DNA from 3 places in the Brevibacillus sp. IT-7CA2 genome. Region 3 is predicted to be linked to each of the others. Evidence: riboswitches for the same ligand, from Rfam matches in the RefSeq annotation. Region 3 holds a riboswitch; each other region holds the start of a gene.
The links. Region 3 has a riboswitch for cobalamin ahead of ACM6JA_RS04150 (ABC transporter substrate-binding protein). Riboswitches for the same ligand answer to the same signal wherever they lie in the genome.
Positions count from the first base shown of each region.

Region 1 (4,815 bases), on a different contig from region 3:
GATAGAAACCGCCGCTGCAGTCAGGAGAGTCGAGACGACTAGAACCACCAGCTTCGTTCGATCCACATGGACGCCGAGATGCGCAGCCTGCCGCTCCCCCAACGCAAATAGGTTTAGGGAACGCGCATAGCTAACGAGCACCATGCCTCCGATGACCAAGTAAGGAATCAAGACGTACGTAAAGGCCCAGCCGCGAAATGACAGGCTGCCCATAAGCCAGAACACGATCTCATTCACCGTCTGGTCGGATAGCGACACCATAAATGAAACGAGAGAGCCGAGAAAAGCCTGCACCACTACCCCAGACAAAATCAGGCTCTCCGTTTGCAGCTTTCCTTGCGTGTTCGCGAGTCCGAGGACGATCCATAGACTGAGCAGTCCTGTAAGAAAAGCGACGACAGGCGTGCTCCATGCACCCAAAAAGCTGATTTGCAAGCCAAAAAGGATCAAGAAAGCTGCTCCGACAGCAGAACCGGATGCCACGCCCATCGTAAACGGATCGGCGAGCGGATTGCGCAAAACTCCCTGAAAGCCCGCTCCTGCAAGTGACAAGCAGGCCCCAATCAAGACAGCCAATACAACGCGTGGAAAACGAACCTTCATGACAATTTGCTCAGATGACTCCGGCCACGTTACGGTGATCCACTCAGACAAGCCAGGGATTTGATGGAGCAGGATGAGCCATACTTGCGAAATGGGGAGGTGTGCCGCTCCCATCGAGATGCTGATGACTATTGATGCCAAAAGGACGAGACAGCTGACTCCTCCCCATATGAACAATCGTTTCTTCATTTTATTTCACCAAATCAGGGTAAATCGCCTTGGCTACTTCGATCAAGCCTTGTGTAATACGCGGACCAGGACGGGACAAAATATTTTGGTCCATGCCAAAGATTTGTTTTTCACGAATCGCCTTCATTTTATCCCAGCCATTACGCTTGGCGATCATATCCTCCAGTTTGACGCCTGTCTTTTCATCGGTAATTCCGCTCGCATACAAAATGACGTCTGGGTCGTTTTGCAAAATCTTTTCTTCACTGATCGGATTCCATCCTTCGGTGTCGGAGGCAATGTTTGTCGCCCCAGCCAGTGTGATGAGTTCGTCCATGAATTCGCCTTTTCCGACTGTCCAGCCTGGGGAAAATTCCAGGTATACCTTTTTCTTCTCTTCCGGTTTTACATTTTTCACTGCTTCTTGAACGTACGCGATATCCTTCTTCATTTGCGCGACGACTTTTTCAGCTTGCTCCTGTGTGTTGGTGATAACGCCCATCGCCAAAACATTGTTTAGGATGTCGTCCATCTTTGTCGGATGGGTAATATAGACTGGCATTCCGAGAGATTTGAGCTTGTCAGCCACTGGCTTTTCCATCGAAATCCCACCAACGACCATATCCGGCGTTTGAGCGAGAATCGCTTCTTCATTTGGTTTGACGACTCCGCCAATTTTCGGCTTTGCCTTCGCAGCATCTGGATAATCATCATAGTCTGAGACAGCTACAATCCGATCTTCCAAGCCTAATGCGAACAAAATTTCTGTCTCGGCAGGTGATGTCGAGACGATTCGCTCAGGAGCTTTTGCAAAGGTTACTTCTTTTCCTGTCGCATCCGTAACTGTCAACGGATACGTTGTTTGTTTTGCAGGCTGCTCGGCCGCATTCTCTTGCGGTGCTGTCTGCGGTGCGCTTGTTTGTCCACCTGGTGCTGGTTGGCCGTTATCGTTACCGGCACAACCTGCGAGGCTCGCCGCAACTAGTAGTGGGATCATAAATTGCAATGAACGTTTCATATGTAGAACTTCCTTTCTGCATGTCTGATTGACTGTACCTTCCAATAAAAAAATCGACCCTTGCTTCCATTCGGAAATCAAAGGGTCGGCACCTCAGGGGCAAACAGACAGGACGGTCTGTTTCCTGAAATAGGCCGATCCTTTCCGCGAAGGCAACAGGCACTAAAACAAACAGGCAGGTCTCCTGGCTTACGGCTGAGGAACGAGCCGATTTACAGTGGCGGGACCGCGTCGGATTTTCACCGACTTCCCTTTTCACCCGATCTTTTTGTTAAAAAGACGAGGCACCTATTTGTTGTTACGTTTGAAATTGTCACAGTCCATGACTCACCCTACATCATAGCATTCCTTGGATGAAAAAAGAATGACAAACACATAAGCCAATACTTTCTTGCCTCCTAAAAATGAAAAACGCCTGAACAAAAGGTTCAGGCAAATGTAAAGCTTTTGGCAGGCTATTACCCTCGTTTGTGCAAACAATCTAGAATGCCCATGGAGCATACTTGTAAATCGAGCTTGAGTACCTCGAAAACTTCGTGGTCACCACTGATGCCTTGTGACTGTAGATGATCCGAGACTCGTTCAAATAACTTACGAGACAGTTCGTCATAGGTTTGCCCGGCAGCAATCGTTGATTCTCCTTCCGCCACAAACACGGGGAGCCACTCACGTATTTGGCGGTACACGTCGTCTACCTGCTCTGACATCCCAAAATGACCAAAGTAAATGCGACTTAGCTTCCGCGCTTCAAAACGGCTTAGAGACGCTAACATGGCATCCGGGTCAAACTGATTCGGCGAAGTAGATGGAAGCACGAGGTGTATGCCATCCTTTTTAAGCTGTGGATAGAGTACACCTGCGGTATCACCTGTGAACATGCCACGGCTTACTGGATCGTAGATGCTGAAGTGATGATTGGCATGCCCTGGCGAATCCAGAAACTCCAACACGCAATTCTCTCCGATCTTTAGTGTATCCCCGTCCCCGCGAATCAAAATCCGCTCCTCGAGAACCGCCTCAATCGGATCAAACAATCGATCAAAATCATCATGATACACCGCTCTCGCCCCTGCGATCAGTCGGCTCGGATCTACGAGATGACGTGCACCTTTCGGGTGGACGACGACCTTTGCGTTCGGACAATCCTTCAGAAACAGTCCTACTCCTCCTGCATGATCCAAGTGTATGTGCGTCACGATGATGTATTTTACTTGTTCCGGTGTATAACCGAGCTTGGCGAGACCGGCCTTGATGTATGGGACGGAGGGGCTTGGCCCTGTTTCTACCAATGTGAGCTCCTCTTCCGCGATCACATACGTCCCTGTACGTTCTGCCCAGCCCATATCGAAACCGTCTATTAAATGGATGCGTTTCCCTAAATAAATTGGCTCTGTTGCTTGCATGTAAATACTCCTCCTTTTCAAAAGTCTCGTGTAGTTATTGTGATGCGTGAATATTTACACTTTACCATCTATTTGGGACGGATTGGGAATGCATAACACAAAATCTTCATATTTTCATGATAATATGAGGGCAGCAAAAACAATTCCATTATCTGGAGGAGTGCGAAAATGGGGAAGCTTTTTTCTGAATTACGACCTGAGCATGAGGCGTTCATCAAGAAGCAACAGATGTTTTTTGTTGCCTCTGCTCCTATGGACACAGATGGTCACGTGAATCTTTCACCGAAAGGGTACGATTCTTTTCGCATATTATCGCCTACCGAGGTCGCCTATTTGGACCTGACTGGAAGTGGAAACGAAACCAGCGCTCATCTCCAGGAAAATGGCAGGATAACTCTTATGTTCTGTGCGTTTGAAGGCCCCCCTCTCATCATGCGCCTATTCGGCAAAGGGACGGTTATTCTCCCAGATACGCCTCGGTGGGATGAGCTCGTAAAAGACTTCCCGCTTCTCCCTGGCGCTCGTCAAATCATTACCGTCAACATACAGGAAGTAAAGACCTCTTGCGGCTGGGCTATCCCCTTCTATTCCTTTTCAAAAGAACGCGACACCCTTCAAAAATGGACCTTGGCTAAAGACGAACAAGAACTGCTTGATTATCAAAAGGAAAACAACGTAGTAAGCATGGATGGATTGCCAACCCCATTGGGACAAAAGCTTTTTCCCACAGTAGGAGGGGATAACGAAAAGTAAAACACAAAGAAGCTGCCCTGCTCGCAGCTTCTTTTTTTGAAATCTCTTTACTTACTCGTATAAATGACCACTGCATCTCTGAGAAACTCGGCTACACCCGGCTGATCCTTGTCATAGTAAGCGGTAAAACGCGGGTCATCGACGTACATCTGGGCAAGACCTGCGTGCGCTTCTTTACTGTAGCTGTCCCAATAAAAGCTAAGCCATTGACGGTGAAGATCCGCTGCTTTTTGGGCAAGCTCATGAGCAGGATCTCCCGTCGCAAAAGCCTGTGCCAACGTCTCATGCAGTTCTTCATTCAACTTCTCTAGTGCAGCGTACTCCTGCTTGGTCATTTCTTTGATTTTCTGATTGGATTTGTCAACCTGGTCACTTCCATATTTTGCACGAATTTCTTCTCCGTACTGAGCCTCGTTGTCGTCAATCAACTTTTGCTTGAAGCCTTCGAATTTTTGTTTGTCACTCATCGTTTTGGTCCCCTCTCTTTGTGCTAAGGTCAAATTGACATTGGCGATTAACGCATCCAATTGCGCTCGCTTTTCCAGGAGCTTCTCGCGGTGCTCCCGCAGTGCCCGTTCAGCATCAAAGGTTGGTGAATTCAGGATCTCCTTGATCTCCTCCAAGCTCACACCCAGCTCGCGGTAAAAAAGGATTTGCTGCAATCGATCCACCTCTTGCTGTCCGTAAATGCGATACCCTGACGAATTGATTCTCGCCGGCTTGAGAAGGTCAATTTCATCGTAGTATCGGAGCGTCCGGGTGCTGACACCCGCCAGGAGTCCTAGCTTTTGCACCGTATATTCCATGTTCATTCCTCCTGACAAATTGATCGTACACATTTACGGACCGTCAATGTCAAACACATTTTCA
Region 1 is NZ_CATKQT010000011.1:739,816-744,630, forward strand. It holds gene ACM6JA_RS10130 (FecCD family ABC transporter permease) at 1-792, opposite strand, end outside; gene ACM6JA_RS10135 (ABC transporter substrate-binding protein) at 794-1,789, opposite strand; cobalamin riboswitch at 1,946-2,096, opposite strand; gene ACM6JA_RS10140 (MBL fold metallo-hydrolase) at 2,248-3,192, opposite strand; gene ACM6JA_RS10145 (pyridoxamine 5'-phosphate oxidase family protein) at 3,361-3,945, shown strand; gene ACM6JA_RS10150 (MerR family transcriptional regulator) at 3,993-4,751, opposite strand.
Region 1: linked by a shared signal. The riboswitch ahead of ACM6JA_RS10135 (ABC transporter substrate-binding protein) and the one ahead of ACM6JA_RS04150 (ABC transporter substrate-binding protein) in region 3 are both predicted to bind cobalamin.

Region 2 (4,815 bases), on a different contig from region 3:
GTTCAATAGCCAAGTAGAGCAGGCGCTGGTCCGTGCGGATGTGAATACGGCGATCAAGCTGCTTGAACAGCGTCCAGGGGAATTTGCCCGTCGTCTGGATCATTTATTGCGTTTGACGGAGCAGGGGAGTCCAGTCCTTTCTGCCTTCGAGAAAATTGCGGATGGTGTATCGACTCCAGTTCTTTTGCAAGTCATGAATCACTTCAACAAACGGGATAGCTACGGGGAATGGCGGACCTTTTTTCCGAAAGGGCAAGTGGCGAAAGTACAGGCAATCGAAAACCGAGTGCCAGGGCTGCAAGAGGACATCAGACAGAAGGCAGCGGATATTTGCCGGACATCCTTGTTGAACCGTTTTGGCCAATTGCCGTCGCTGGGTAACGTCTATATCGACCCGCGGCTGCAGGAGCATCTCGTTCCGTTTTCGATGCGATCCGCCAGCAAAGCACTACGCACGATTGCACGTGGCTCCCGGCTATCGATCCCGGATGGAGGAACGATTCGCTTTTTCCTGTGGTGGAGGGAAGGGATCGTTAACGATGTCCCTACAGGCAGAGTCGATATCGATTTGTCTGCCGTGCTCTATAATGAAGACTGGAAATACATGGAGCATATTTCCTATACCAATCTGCGTTCCGACAAGTATCAAGCGTGCCATAGCGGGGATATTGTGGAGGCTCCCAAAGGCGCGTGCGAATTCATCGACATCGACATGGATTCTGTCATCCGCTATGGCGGTCGATATGTCGTCATGAACCTGTATTCGTTTACGAGTCAGCCATATTGCGATTTGCCTGAATGCTTCGCTGGCTGGATGATTCGTTCGGCGCCACAGACAGGGGAAATTTTCGAGCCGCAGACGGTACAGGACAAGATTGACCTCGCCGCAAACACGCGGATTTGTATCCCGGTCATTCTGGATCTCGTGGAAAGAAAAGTGATTTGGACGGATATCGCCTTGAATTCCGATCCGCGGTTTGCCAACAATGTGGAGTCCAATGCCGGAGGGGTGGAGCTGATGGGAAGAGCGATCACCTCGTTGGTGAAGCCTACCCTGCATGAGTTGTTCATGCTTCATGCACAGGCGAGAGGGACGCTGACTGATCAAGCTGAGGAGGCAGATACGGTATTTTCCTTAGAGGAAGGAATTACGCCGTTTGATACGGAGATCATCATGGCAGATTTTATGCAGTGATTGTTTCATAAAGGAATAAGCAAGACCGTCAGGCAGAATGCACTGACGGTCTTTTTCATGGACGTTATTTCTTACATCGACAAAACCCCGCCATAGATCGGCTCCTGCTGCGTTTTTTGTCCCCAGGTGCGCGTCCCATACTCGAAATGCCACCATTCTTTCGGATAGTTGACGAATCCGGCGGCGGTCATCAAATGATAGAGCAGTCGGCGATTGTCTCGAATCTCGATGTCTTTTTGTGTAGGCTGTACGAGTTCTTCATAATGGCGAGTTGCAGCCCTTACACTGAAATCATCGAAGGCTGTCCCCATCTCCAACCAGCCATCAGGTCCTGCGATAGTCAGATCGACTGCGCCACCGGATAGGTGAGGGGACGGCTTGGAGAGGTCTGTTGTTGGATAAGCGACGAATTTGCTCAATTCATCGGTGAGCGCGGGTCCTTCCTGCCAGCCTTGTGAAAGCAAGGCTTCACGGAAACGTTCATACAAGGATGCCTGTACCTCGAACGAGCGCCAGCCGTCCAACACGACGAGCTTGTAGCCAACAGGCAGTTGCGCGACTGCTGTGGCGAGCTTGCGTGCTGCCCCTTCTCGCAAAAAGGCTTCTGGCTGTGTTCCGGCATAGCCCTCGTGGTAGTAGGCTGGATAGACTGTGATTTGTTCACAAAGGGAAGAGAGTGGGATCATCGGTTCGCCACATTCATTGATCGGCAGTGGGCTGGGGAGGACCATGTCTGGTATTTTTGGAATCGGAGGAAATAGCATGACTGCACACCACTTTCGATTGTTTTGCCAATAGGGTAACGAAAAACGTCAAGTAAGTAAATGATAATTATCTCGAATTTTCTGCCAATTGACACCTGCGACGAATCGGCAGCTTTTGCTTGAATCCTCGGTAGCTTTTGCTATTATTAAAGCAAGTGCTTGTCAACGAAACGAATGACATTTACATATGGAAGAGAAACAGGTCCTTGTTTTTGCGAAACCGATTCGCAGGAGCAAGGTTAAAAGGGAAGTTTGGTGAAAAGCCAACGCGGTCCCGCCACTGTAAGAGAGTAGCTGTTCTTCAAGGCACCATGCCATCCACTGCCCATCCGGGAGCGGGAAGGAGAAGAAGAGCGATGATCCTCGAGCCAGGAGACCTGCCTGTTTTTATGTTTACACTGATTTCCTTCGGGTCAAAGGAAGAGGTGAGGATTGTTGCTTTCAGCTATCCGCGCTTTGTTTTTCCTTACGTACTGGGGGAAACAGAGCGCTTTTTTTGTTGGCTTCGGAAAGTATTTGGAGGAAACAGCGGAGTTAAATACGTCACTTTTTGAGGTGGTCACGATGGAGAAAAACGATAAGAAGAGGGGCTTGACCCTCGTTTACACAGGAGACGGCAAAGGAAAAACGACGGCAGCAGTCGGATTGGCTGTGCGGGCGACAGGGCGCGGAAAAAAGGTGCTGATGGTTCAATTCATCAAGTCGCCGGAGCGTACTTACGGAGAAAAGATTGTTTTCGATAAATTGGGCATTGAAATTGTGCAAAAGGGCGTTGGCTTCACATGGACGAAGACACCGGAGGAGCATCGTCAGGCATTGAAAGAAGCTTGGGCGTTTGCGAGCGAAAAGCTCTCTTCCGGAGCGTACGATGTCGTCATTCTGGATGAGCTGAATAATGCATTGGCGATTGACCGCTTCCCGATTGACGATGTGTTGCCATTGTCCGATGTCTTGGAAGCGATTCAAAACAGGCCAAATCATATCCACCTCGTGATTACGGGACGGGCAGCAAAGCAGGAGATTTTGGACATCGCAGATTTGGTGACAGAGATGAAGCCAATCAAGCATTACTACGATGAAGGGATTCCAGCTGTGCTGGGGGTAGAGTTTTGACAAGCGCAGGTGTAATAGAAACGTACGGTCATGGTGGAGACTTGCTGAGCGCAGCGCAGCGTTTTGGTCGAGAGCCAGGGCAGTTTCTGGATTACAGTGCCAATATTAATCCGCTGGGGATGCCAGCAAGCGTTCGTGAGATGCTGCTGGCTTCGTTAGCTGCTGTAGCGCATTACCCAGACCCTGGACATCGTGTGTTTCGTCATGCACTGGCAAAACGGCTGCAAGTGCCGGAGGAATGGTTGCTGCCTGCCAATGGTGCAGCAGAGGCAATGGCATTGGCCATTCTCGGTCTTTCGCCGCAAACGGTTGGTGTGGTATATCCTTGCTTTTCGGAATACGCGCAACTTTCCGAGCAGTATGGTGCCCATGTCATTGGCTGCTTCGGGAAGGAGGCGAACGGGTACAAGCCCGATCCTGTAGAGCTGCACACTCTTTTTACGCAGTCTGATCTCGTATTTGTCGGGTCGCCAAACAATCCGACCGGAATCCTGTATCAACCGGATGAGCTGCGTCAAATGGCGGAATGGACGAAAGAGACCAATACGTGGCTCATCGTGGATGAGGCTTTTCTCGATTTTGTGGAGGAAGAGCGGCAGTATACATTGGCAACGCAACTGGAGCGCTTTCCCCGTGTGATTTTGATGCGTTCGATGACGAAAATGTACGCGATCCCGGGATTGCGCCTGGGTTATGCGATTGCGCATCCAGATGTCATTGCGAAGATGCGCCAGAAGCAAGTGAGCTGGAGCGTGAATGCACTAGCCCTTTTAGCTGGAGAACTGTGCTTGCAGGAGCAGGCATACGAGGAACAGACGCGCAGGCTCATAAAAGCAGAACGTGCGTATTTGACTGATTGCATCCGTAGTGAGTTGGGCTGGCAGGTATGGCCGGGGGAGGCAAACTTTTTGTTGCTGCGATCGCCAGAAGGATTGCCAGCTGAACAATTGCAGGCACGGCTCGGCAAAAAAGGCGTTCTGATCCGCAACTGTGCGATGTATCCCGGTTTGACGGCACATGATGTGAGAATCGCAGTGCGTGGACGAGAGGAAAATGAACGACTTCTGGCAGCGCTTCGCGAGGTCCATGCGGAAGGAAGTGAACAGCGATGAGCTTGGTGCTGGTAACAGGCGGTGTCCGTTCAGGAAAAAGCCGCTACGCGGAAGAGCTTGCGATGACGTTGAGCAGTCGAGTCCTGTACGTGGCGACAGGCAAGGCCTGGGATGATGAAATGAAGCAGAGAATCGAGCTGCATCAGGCACGTCGTCCGTTGGAATGGGGCTGTGTGGAGGTAGGAGAGCGCTTAACCGATTACCAAGCATTTAGTGAGCAGTATGATGTGGTGTTGATCGATTGTCTGTCCACCTGGGTGAGTAATCGGTTGATGAGCGTGGATGAGTCGGAATGGAGAAGTCCTTCACACACGCAAGCCCTGTTGCAGGAGGCAGAGGCATGGCTGTTCCTCGTTCAGAATTCCCCGCAAAGAGTCATTGCTGTTACAAGCGAGGTCGGATTGGGCGGTGTAGCCTTGAGTCGTTTGGGCAGATGGTTCGCGGATGTGCTGGGCGATGTCAATCAGAGAAGTGCGCGACAAGCGGACGCCGTCTACGCGGTTTTGTCAGGGATACCGTGGAGGATCAAAGGATGAATGCATTTTTACACGCGATCTCGTTTTTTACGCGTATTCCGGTTCCGTGGCTTCGTCCTTCAGAGGATGCGTGGAGAAAAAGCGTCAACTGGTAT
Region 2 is NZ_CATKQT010000033.1:202,987-207,801, forward strand. It holds gene ACM6JA_RS17615 (TerD family protein) at 1-1,195, shown strand, start outside; gene ACM6JA_RS17620 (M15 family metallopeptidase) at 1,267-1,959, opposite strand; cobalamin riboswitch at 2,143-2,359, shown strand; gene ACM6JA_RS17625 (hypothetical protein) at 2,316-2,513, shown strand; gene cobO (cob(I)yrinic acid a,c-diamide adenosyltransferase) at 2,524-3,072, shown strand; gene cobD (threonine-phosphate decarboxylase CobD) at 3,069-4,184, shown strand; gene cobU (bifunctional adenosylcobinamide kinase/adenosylcobinamide-phosphate guanylyltransferase) at 4,181-4,720, shown strand; gene cobS (adenosylcobinamide-GDP ribazoletransferase) at 4,717-4,815, shown strand, end outside.
Region 2: linked by a shared signal. The riboswitch ahead of cobO (cob(I)yrinic acid a,c-diamide adenosyltransferase) and the one ahead of ACM6JA_RS04150 (ABC transporter substrate-binding protein) in region 3 are both predicted to bind cobalamin.

Region 3 (4,815 bases):
GTATCCGTACGACGAAGGCCAGCTCGTAATGAAAAACAAGCCACCTTCCGAAGAGCATTGGTTTGGAACAGATTACAATGGTCGCGATGTGTTTAGTCGCGTTATTTATGGGGCACAAATCTCCTTGTGGGTAGGGACGTTCTCTGTCATTGGCTCCGTTCTCGCAGGGACCTTGCTCGGTCTTTTGGCAGGATACTATGGCAGATGGATCGATACGATCATTTCGCGTCTCTTTGATATTATGCTTGCCTTTCCAAGTATTCTTTTGGCGATTGCCGTTGTTGCCATCTTGGGGCCTTCTTTGCAAAACGCCTTGATTGCGATTGCGATTATTAACATTCCGACATTTGGTCGCTTGGTACGCGCCCGCGTATTGAGCTTGAAGGAAGAAGAATTCGTCATGGCCGCACGGGCAATCGGGATGAAAAATTCCCGGATTATCATGCAGCATATTTTGCCGAACAGCCTTGCACCAATCATTGTGACTGGGACGATGGGGATCGCCACAGCGATTATCGAAGCAGCTGCACTTGGCTTTCTCGGACTGGGAGCACAAGCGCCAGAACCGGAATGGGGAAAAATGCTTGCTGATTCACGTCAGTACATTCAGAAAGCACCATGGACTGTTATTTTTCCAGGGCTCTCTATCATGCTGACAGTTCTCGGCTTTAACTTAATCGGGGACGGCTTGCGCGATGCACTAGACCCGCGGATGAAGAGCTAGTCCAATCGCAAAAAGACAGAAGGGGGTGAAGGTGCCCGGCCTTCTGTCTTTTCTTGTTTTACCCTTCTTCTATGAAGGTGCGGCACAACTGATTGAAAGCAGGAGCAGCTTTCGTGATGACCTGATGCTTCACGTTAGGGATCATCTCGAGTTTTGCTTTTGGCAATTTCATGGTAAGCATCTGCGCATAATGGTGCATCCGTTGATCTTGTTCGCCATAGGCAAGTAAAATCGGAAGCTGGATGTTGCCCAGACGTTCCGTACATCGATAACGATGTCCGGCAGCGTAAAGGTATTTCAGGCTAGTAGGATCTGTTTTGGAGGCGTGCGCCGTCCATTTTTCACGCATTTCTGGGTCATTGACATGTGAGGAAGCAATCGAACGGGCAAGAAGAGGAACTCCGTAAAGCATCGACAACGCCTGCCCCATCCAAAATCGTCCATGTAAATACAGGTCATTCACTTCGGAAAAACCGCTCACGAGTATACCGCCTTGTGCATGATCAGGATAGCGAAGACAGTATTCAAGGGCGATAGAAGCACCTTGGGAGTACCCCAAAATAAAGGGACGTTCAATGCCGAGTGACGGGATCAGCTTATGGAGCTGTTCTGCCAGCTCCCCAATGGAAAAGGGCTTCTCCATCGGTGAACTGTCGCCGTGTCCGGGCAAATCAGGGACAATGAGCTGATATGTATCTGCGAGTGTTTGCTGATAAACAAAATTGAGAGAGCCGATGCATGGCGCATGGATACACAATAACGGCTTGCCTTTTCCCGATATGTGAAAAGCAAACTGCTTGCCATCCTGATGAACGAGTATTTGTTCCATTTTCGTTTTCACCCCACCCTTAGGTTGTCCGATACGAAGTAGATTTTTCAATTGAAGTCTTCTTTTTTTGATGGGGAAGTGGTATTCTCGCAATAGAATAATTGGTGAAAGCAGGGTGAAGAAGTTGTTTCAAGAGCGCATTTCGAAGCTCCACACGTTTTTGACAGAGCAAGAGCTGAACGCGGTGTTGATTACCTCTCCCAAGCACGTCTACTATTTGACCGGATTTTTTACAGACCCGCATGAACGTTTTATGGGTCTCGTTATTCCTGCTGAGGGAAAACCTTCTTTAATTGTACCTGCTCTTGATCGTGAGGCAGCGGCAGAGGCTTCGTTCGTTCAAGATATCCATACACATACGGATATCCAAAACCCGTATGAAATCCTCAAGCAAGTATTGCCAGCGAACTTGACGAAGCTCGGTATTGAGAAAAGTCATATGACTGTCGAGCGCTATGAAGCACTTGGACAAGTTGTTCTGGCGTCGAGCTATGTGGACGTGGAAGAGCCACTGCGTGAAATGCGTTTGATCAAATCCGCGGATGAAGTGGATCGTCTGAAGCATGCTGTTCAGTTGGTCGAGGATTCCTTGCGGGAGACCCTGAAAAAAGTCAAGACAGGCATAACCGAGACGGAAATCGTCGCTGAGCTGGAATTCCAGATGAAGCGCTTGGGTGCGGAAGGTCCATCCTTTACATCCATGGTATTGGCAGGGGAGAAGTCAGCACTGCCACACGGGAAACCAGGAACGCGCCAGGTTCAAGAAGGCGACTTGCTTTTGTTTGATATCGGGGTAGCAGCGAACGGATATGTATCCGATATTACCCGTACCTTTGCTGTAGGCGAGATCAGTGCCCAGCTACAAGAAATTTACGAGACGGTATTGGCTGCCAACGAAGCGGCAATTGCTGAGATTCGTCCGGGTGTGACCTTTGCGCATTTGGATAAAACCGCTCGCGATGTCATCACTGCAAAAGGCTACGGAGAATACTTCATGCACCGTCTGGGGCATGGACTTGGGATGGATGTACATGAATATCCGTCTGTTCACAGTCAGAACCAAGAAGTGCTTCGTCCAGGGATGGTCTTTACGATCGAGCCAGGCATCTATCTGCCAGGTGTAGGCGGAGTGCGGATTGAAGACGATGTATTGGTTACGGAAACGGGCGTTGAAATTCTCACGCAGTTCCCGAAAAAACTGACTTCTATCAACTAATGAATAAATCATAAAAATTGAATACGTATCGAATGGTGCTGGATGGCATATGCCGTCAGCTTAAAAGGGAAGTCCGGTGAGAAACCGGCGCGGTCCCGCCACTGTAACGAGGAGCGCCTAGCGTATAGCCACTGTTTTTTGCGAGACGAAAAATGGGAAGGTAGCTGGGTGTGTTGATCCGTAAGCCAGGAGACCTGCCATGCGATCATTTACAATCGACCCACGAGGATGGGGCAGATGTGGAAGCAGTCTATGAAAGGGCACTTTGTGCCTGCTTATAGCTACATCTACGTTTGTCATGCACCTCCCGATTGAAATGGGGGTGCTTTTTTTGTGGAGGATTTCGTTCAACCCATCATATACATACAGAAAAGGGGATTTCAGGTGTTTAAGGCAAACAAATCACATACAGTAATGAAAGGACTAGCTTTCGGTATCATGACAGCTGCCATGCTTTTGGTTTCGGCATGCGGCTCCACTACGACAACACAAGCTCCAGCCAAAACAGAACAAACAGCTGCTCCAGCAGCAGAAGGCAAGCCAGTAACACTAACCAATAATGGTATCGAAATGACTTATCCAACAGCACCTGAGCGTGCCGTGACATTGAACCAGCACGTCACCGAAATCATGCTGACATTGGGCCTTGCTGATAAAATGGTCGGAACCGCTTACCTAGACGATGAAATCCTTCCAGAGTTAAAAGCAGATTACGACAAGATTCCGGTACTGTCTGATAAGTATCCAACCAAAGAAGTGTTGATGGCAGCGAACCCAGACTTCGTGTACGCCGGATGGAAAAGTGGATTCGGAGAAAAAGGTGTAGGATCGATGCAGGATTTGGAAAAGCTCGGCATCAAATCTTACCTGCAAGCGTCATCTAGCATGCCTGGCCCGACAATCGACGATGTGTTTGCAGACATTACGAATATTGGACGCATTTTCCGTGTGGAAGACAAAGCCAATGATTTGATCAATAAAATGAAGAGTGAAATGGACCAAACGCTTAGTAAAATTGGCAAGGTGGACGAGCCACTTAACGTGTTCGTGTACGACAACGGGGAAGATAAACCATTCACAGCAGCTAACAACTACATGACGTCCTTAATCAAGACTGCTGGCGGTAAGAACATTTTTGATGACATTCAAAAGGGTTGGGCAGAGGTTAGTTGGGAACAAGTAGTGAGTCGCAATCCAGACGTGATTATTATCGTAGACTACGGTGATAGAACCGTTGAGCAAAAACGTAATTTCCTTTTGTCCAAAAAAGAACTGGCGGATATCCCGGCGATTAAAAATCAACGACTAATGGTATTGCCATTGTCTGCGGCTTCTGAAGGCGTTCGAGCACCGATTGCGCTGAAAATTTTGGCGGAAGGACTCTACCCGGATAAATTCAAATAGAGTACGCCCCTTTTAAGGGAGGGAATAGCACTGCAACAGATCAAGTTACCTTATATCATCATTACTCTACTGGTCGGACTCTTCCTCTCCATTACGTTCGCAGTTACCTTGGGATCAGTGGAGATTAAGCCGACAACGGTATGGAAAATCGCCTTATCAAAAATTCCGATGTTGACCCAGTGGATTGAGGCGGATTGGTCCAAAGGGGAGCAAACGATTATTTGGGATATTCGCTTTCCGCGTGTACTTTTGGGGGCGATCGTCGGCGCAGGTCTGTCTGTCGTGGGAGTAGCGATCCAGTCGTTGGTTCGCAACTCCCTGGCTGACCCGTATGTGTTAGGAGTATCTTCAGGTGCTTCGGTTGGAGCTACCTCGGTGATTATATTCGGAGCATTCAGCATGTATGGGCAGTATGCGCTATCTTTTGGCGCTTTTACAGGCTCCCTTGTGTCAATCATTCTTATTTTTACGCTATCCCGTATTGGAGGACAAAACTCGACGGTACGCCTGCTTATGGCTGGAATTGCGATATCTGCGATCTTGTCGGCCATTACCAGTCTCCTTGTTTTTTCAGCGCCGAATGAGCATGGAATTGGGACGGTCCTGTTTTGGTTAAGTGGTAGTTTGGCAGGCGGGAAATGG
Region 3 is NZ_CATKQT010000006.1:76,663-81,477, reverse strand. It holds gene ACM6JA_RS04165 (ABC transporter permease) at 1-724, shown strand, start outside; gene ACM6JA_RS04160 (alpha/beta fold hydrolase) at 783-1,553, opposite strand; gene ACM6JA_RS04155 (M24 family metallopeptidase) at 1,678-2,769, shown strand; cobalamin riboswitch at 2,786-2,986, shown strand; gene ACM6JA_RS04150 (ABC transporter substrate-binding protein) at 3,184-4,173, shown strand; gene ACM6JA_RS04145 (FecCD family ABC transporter permease) at 4,243-4,815, shown strand, end outside.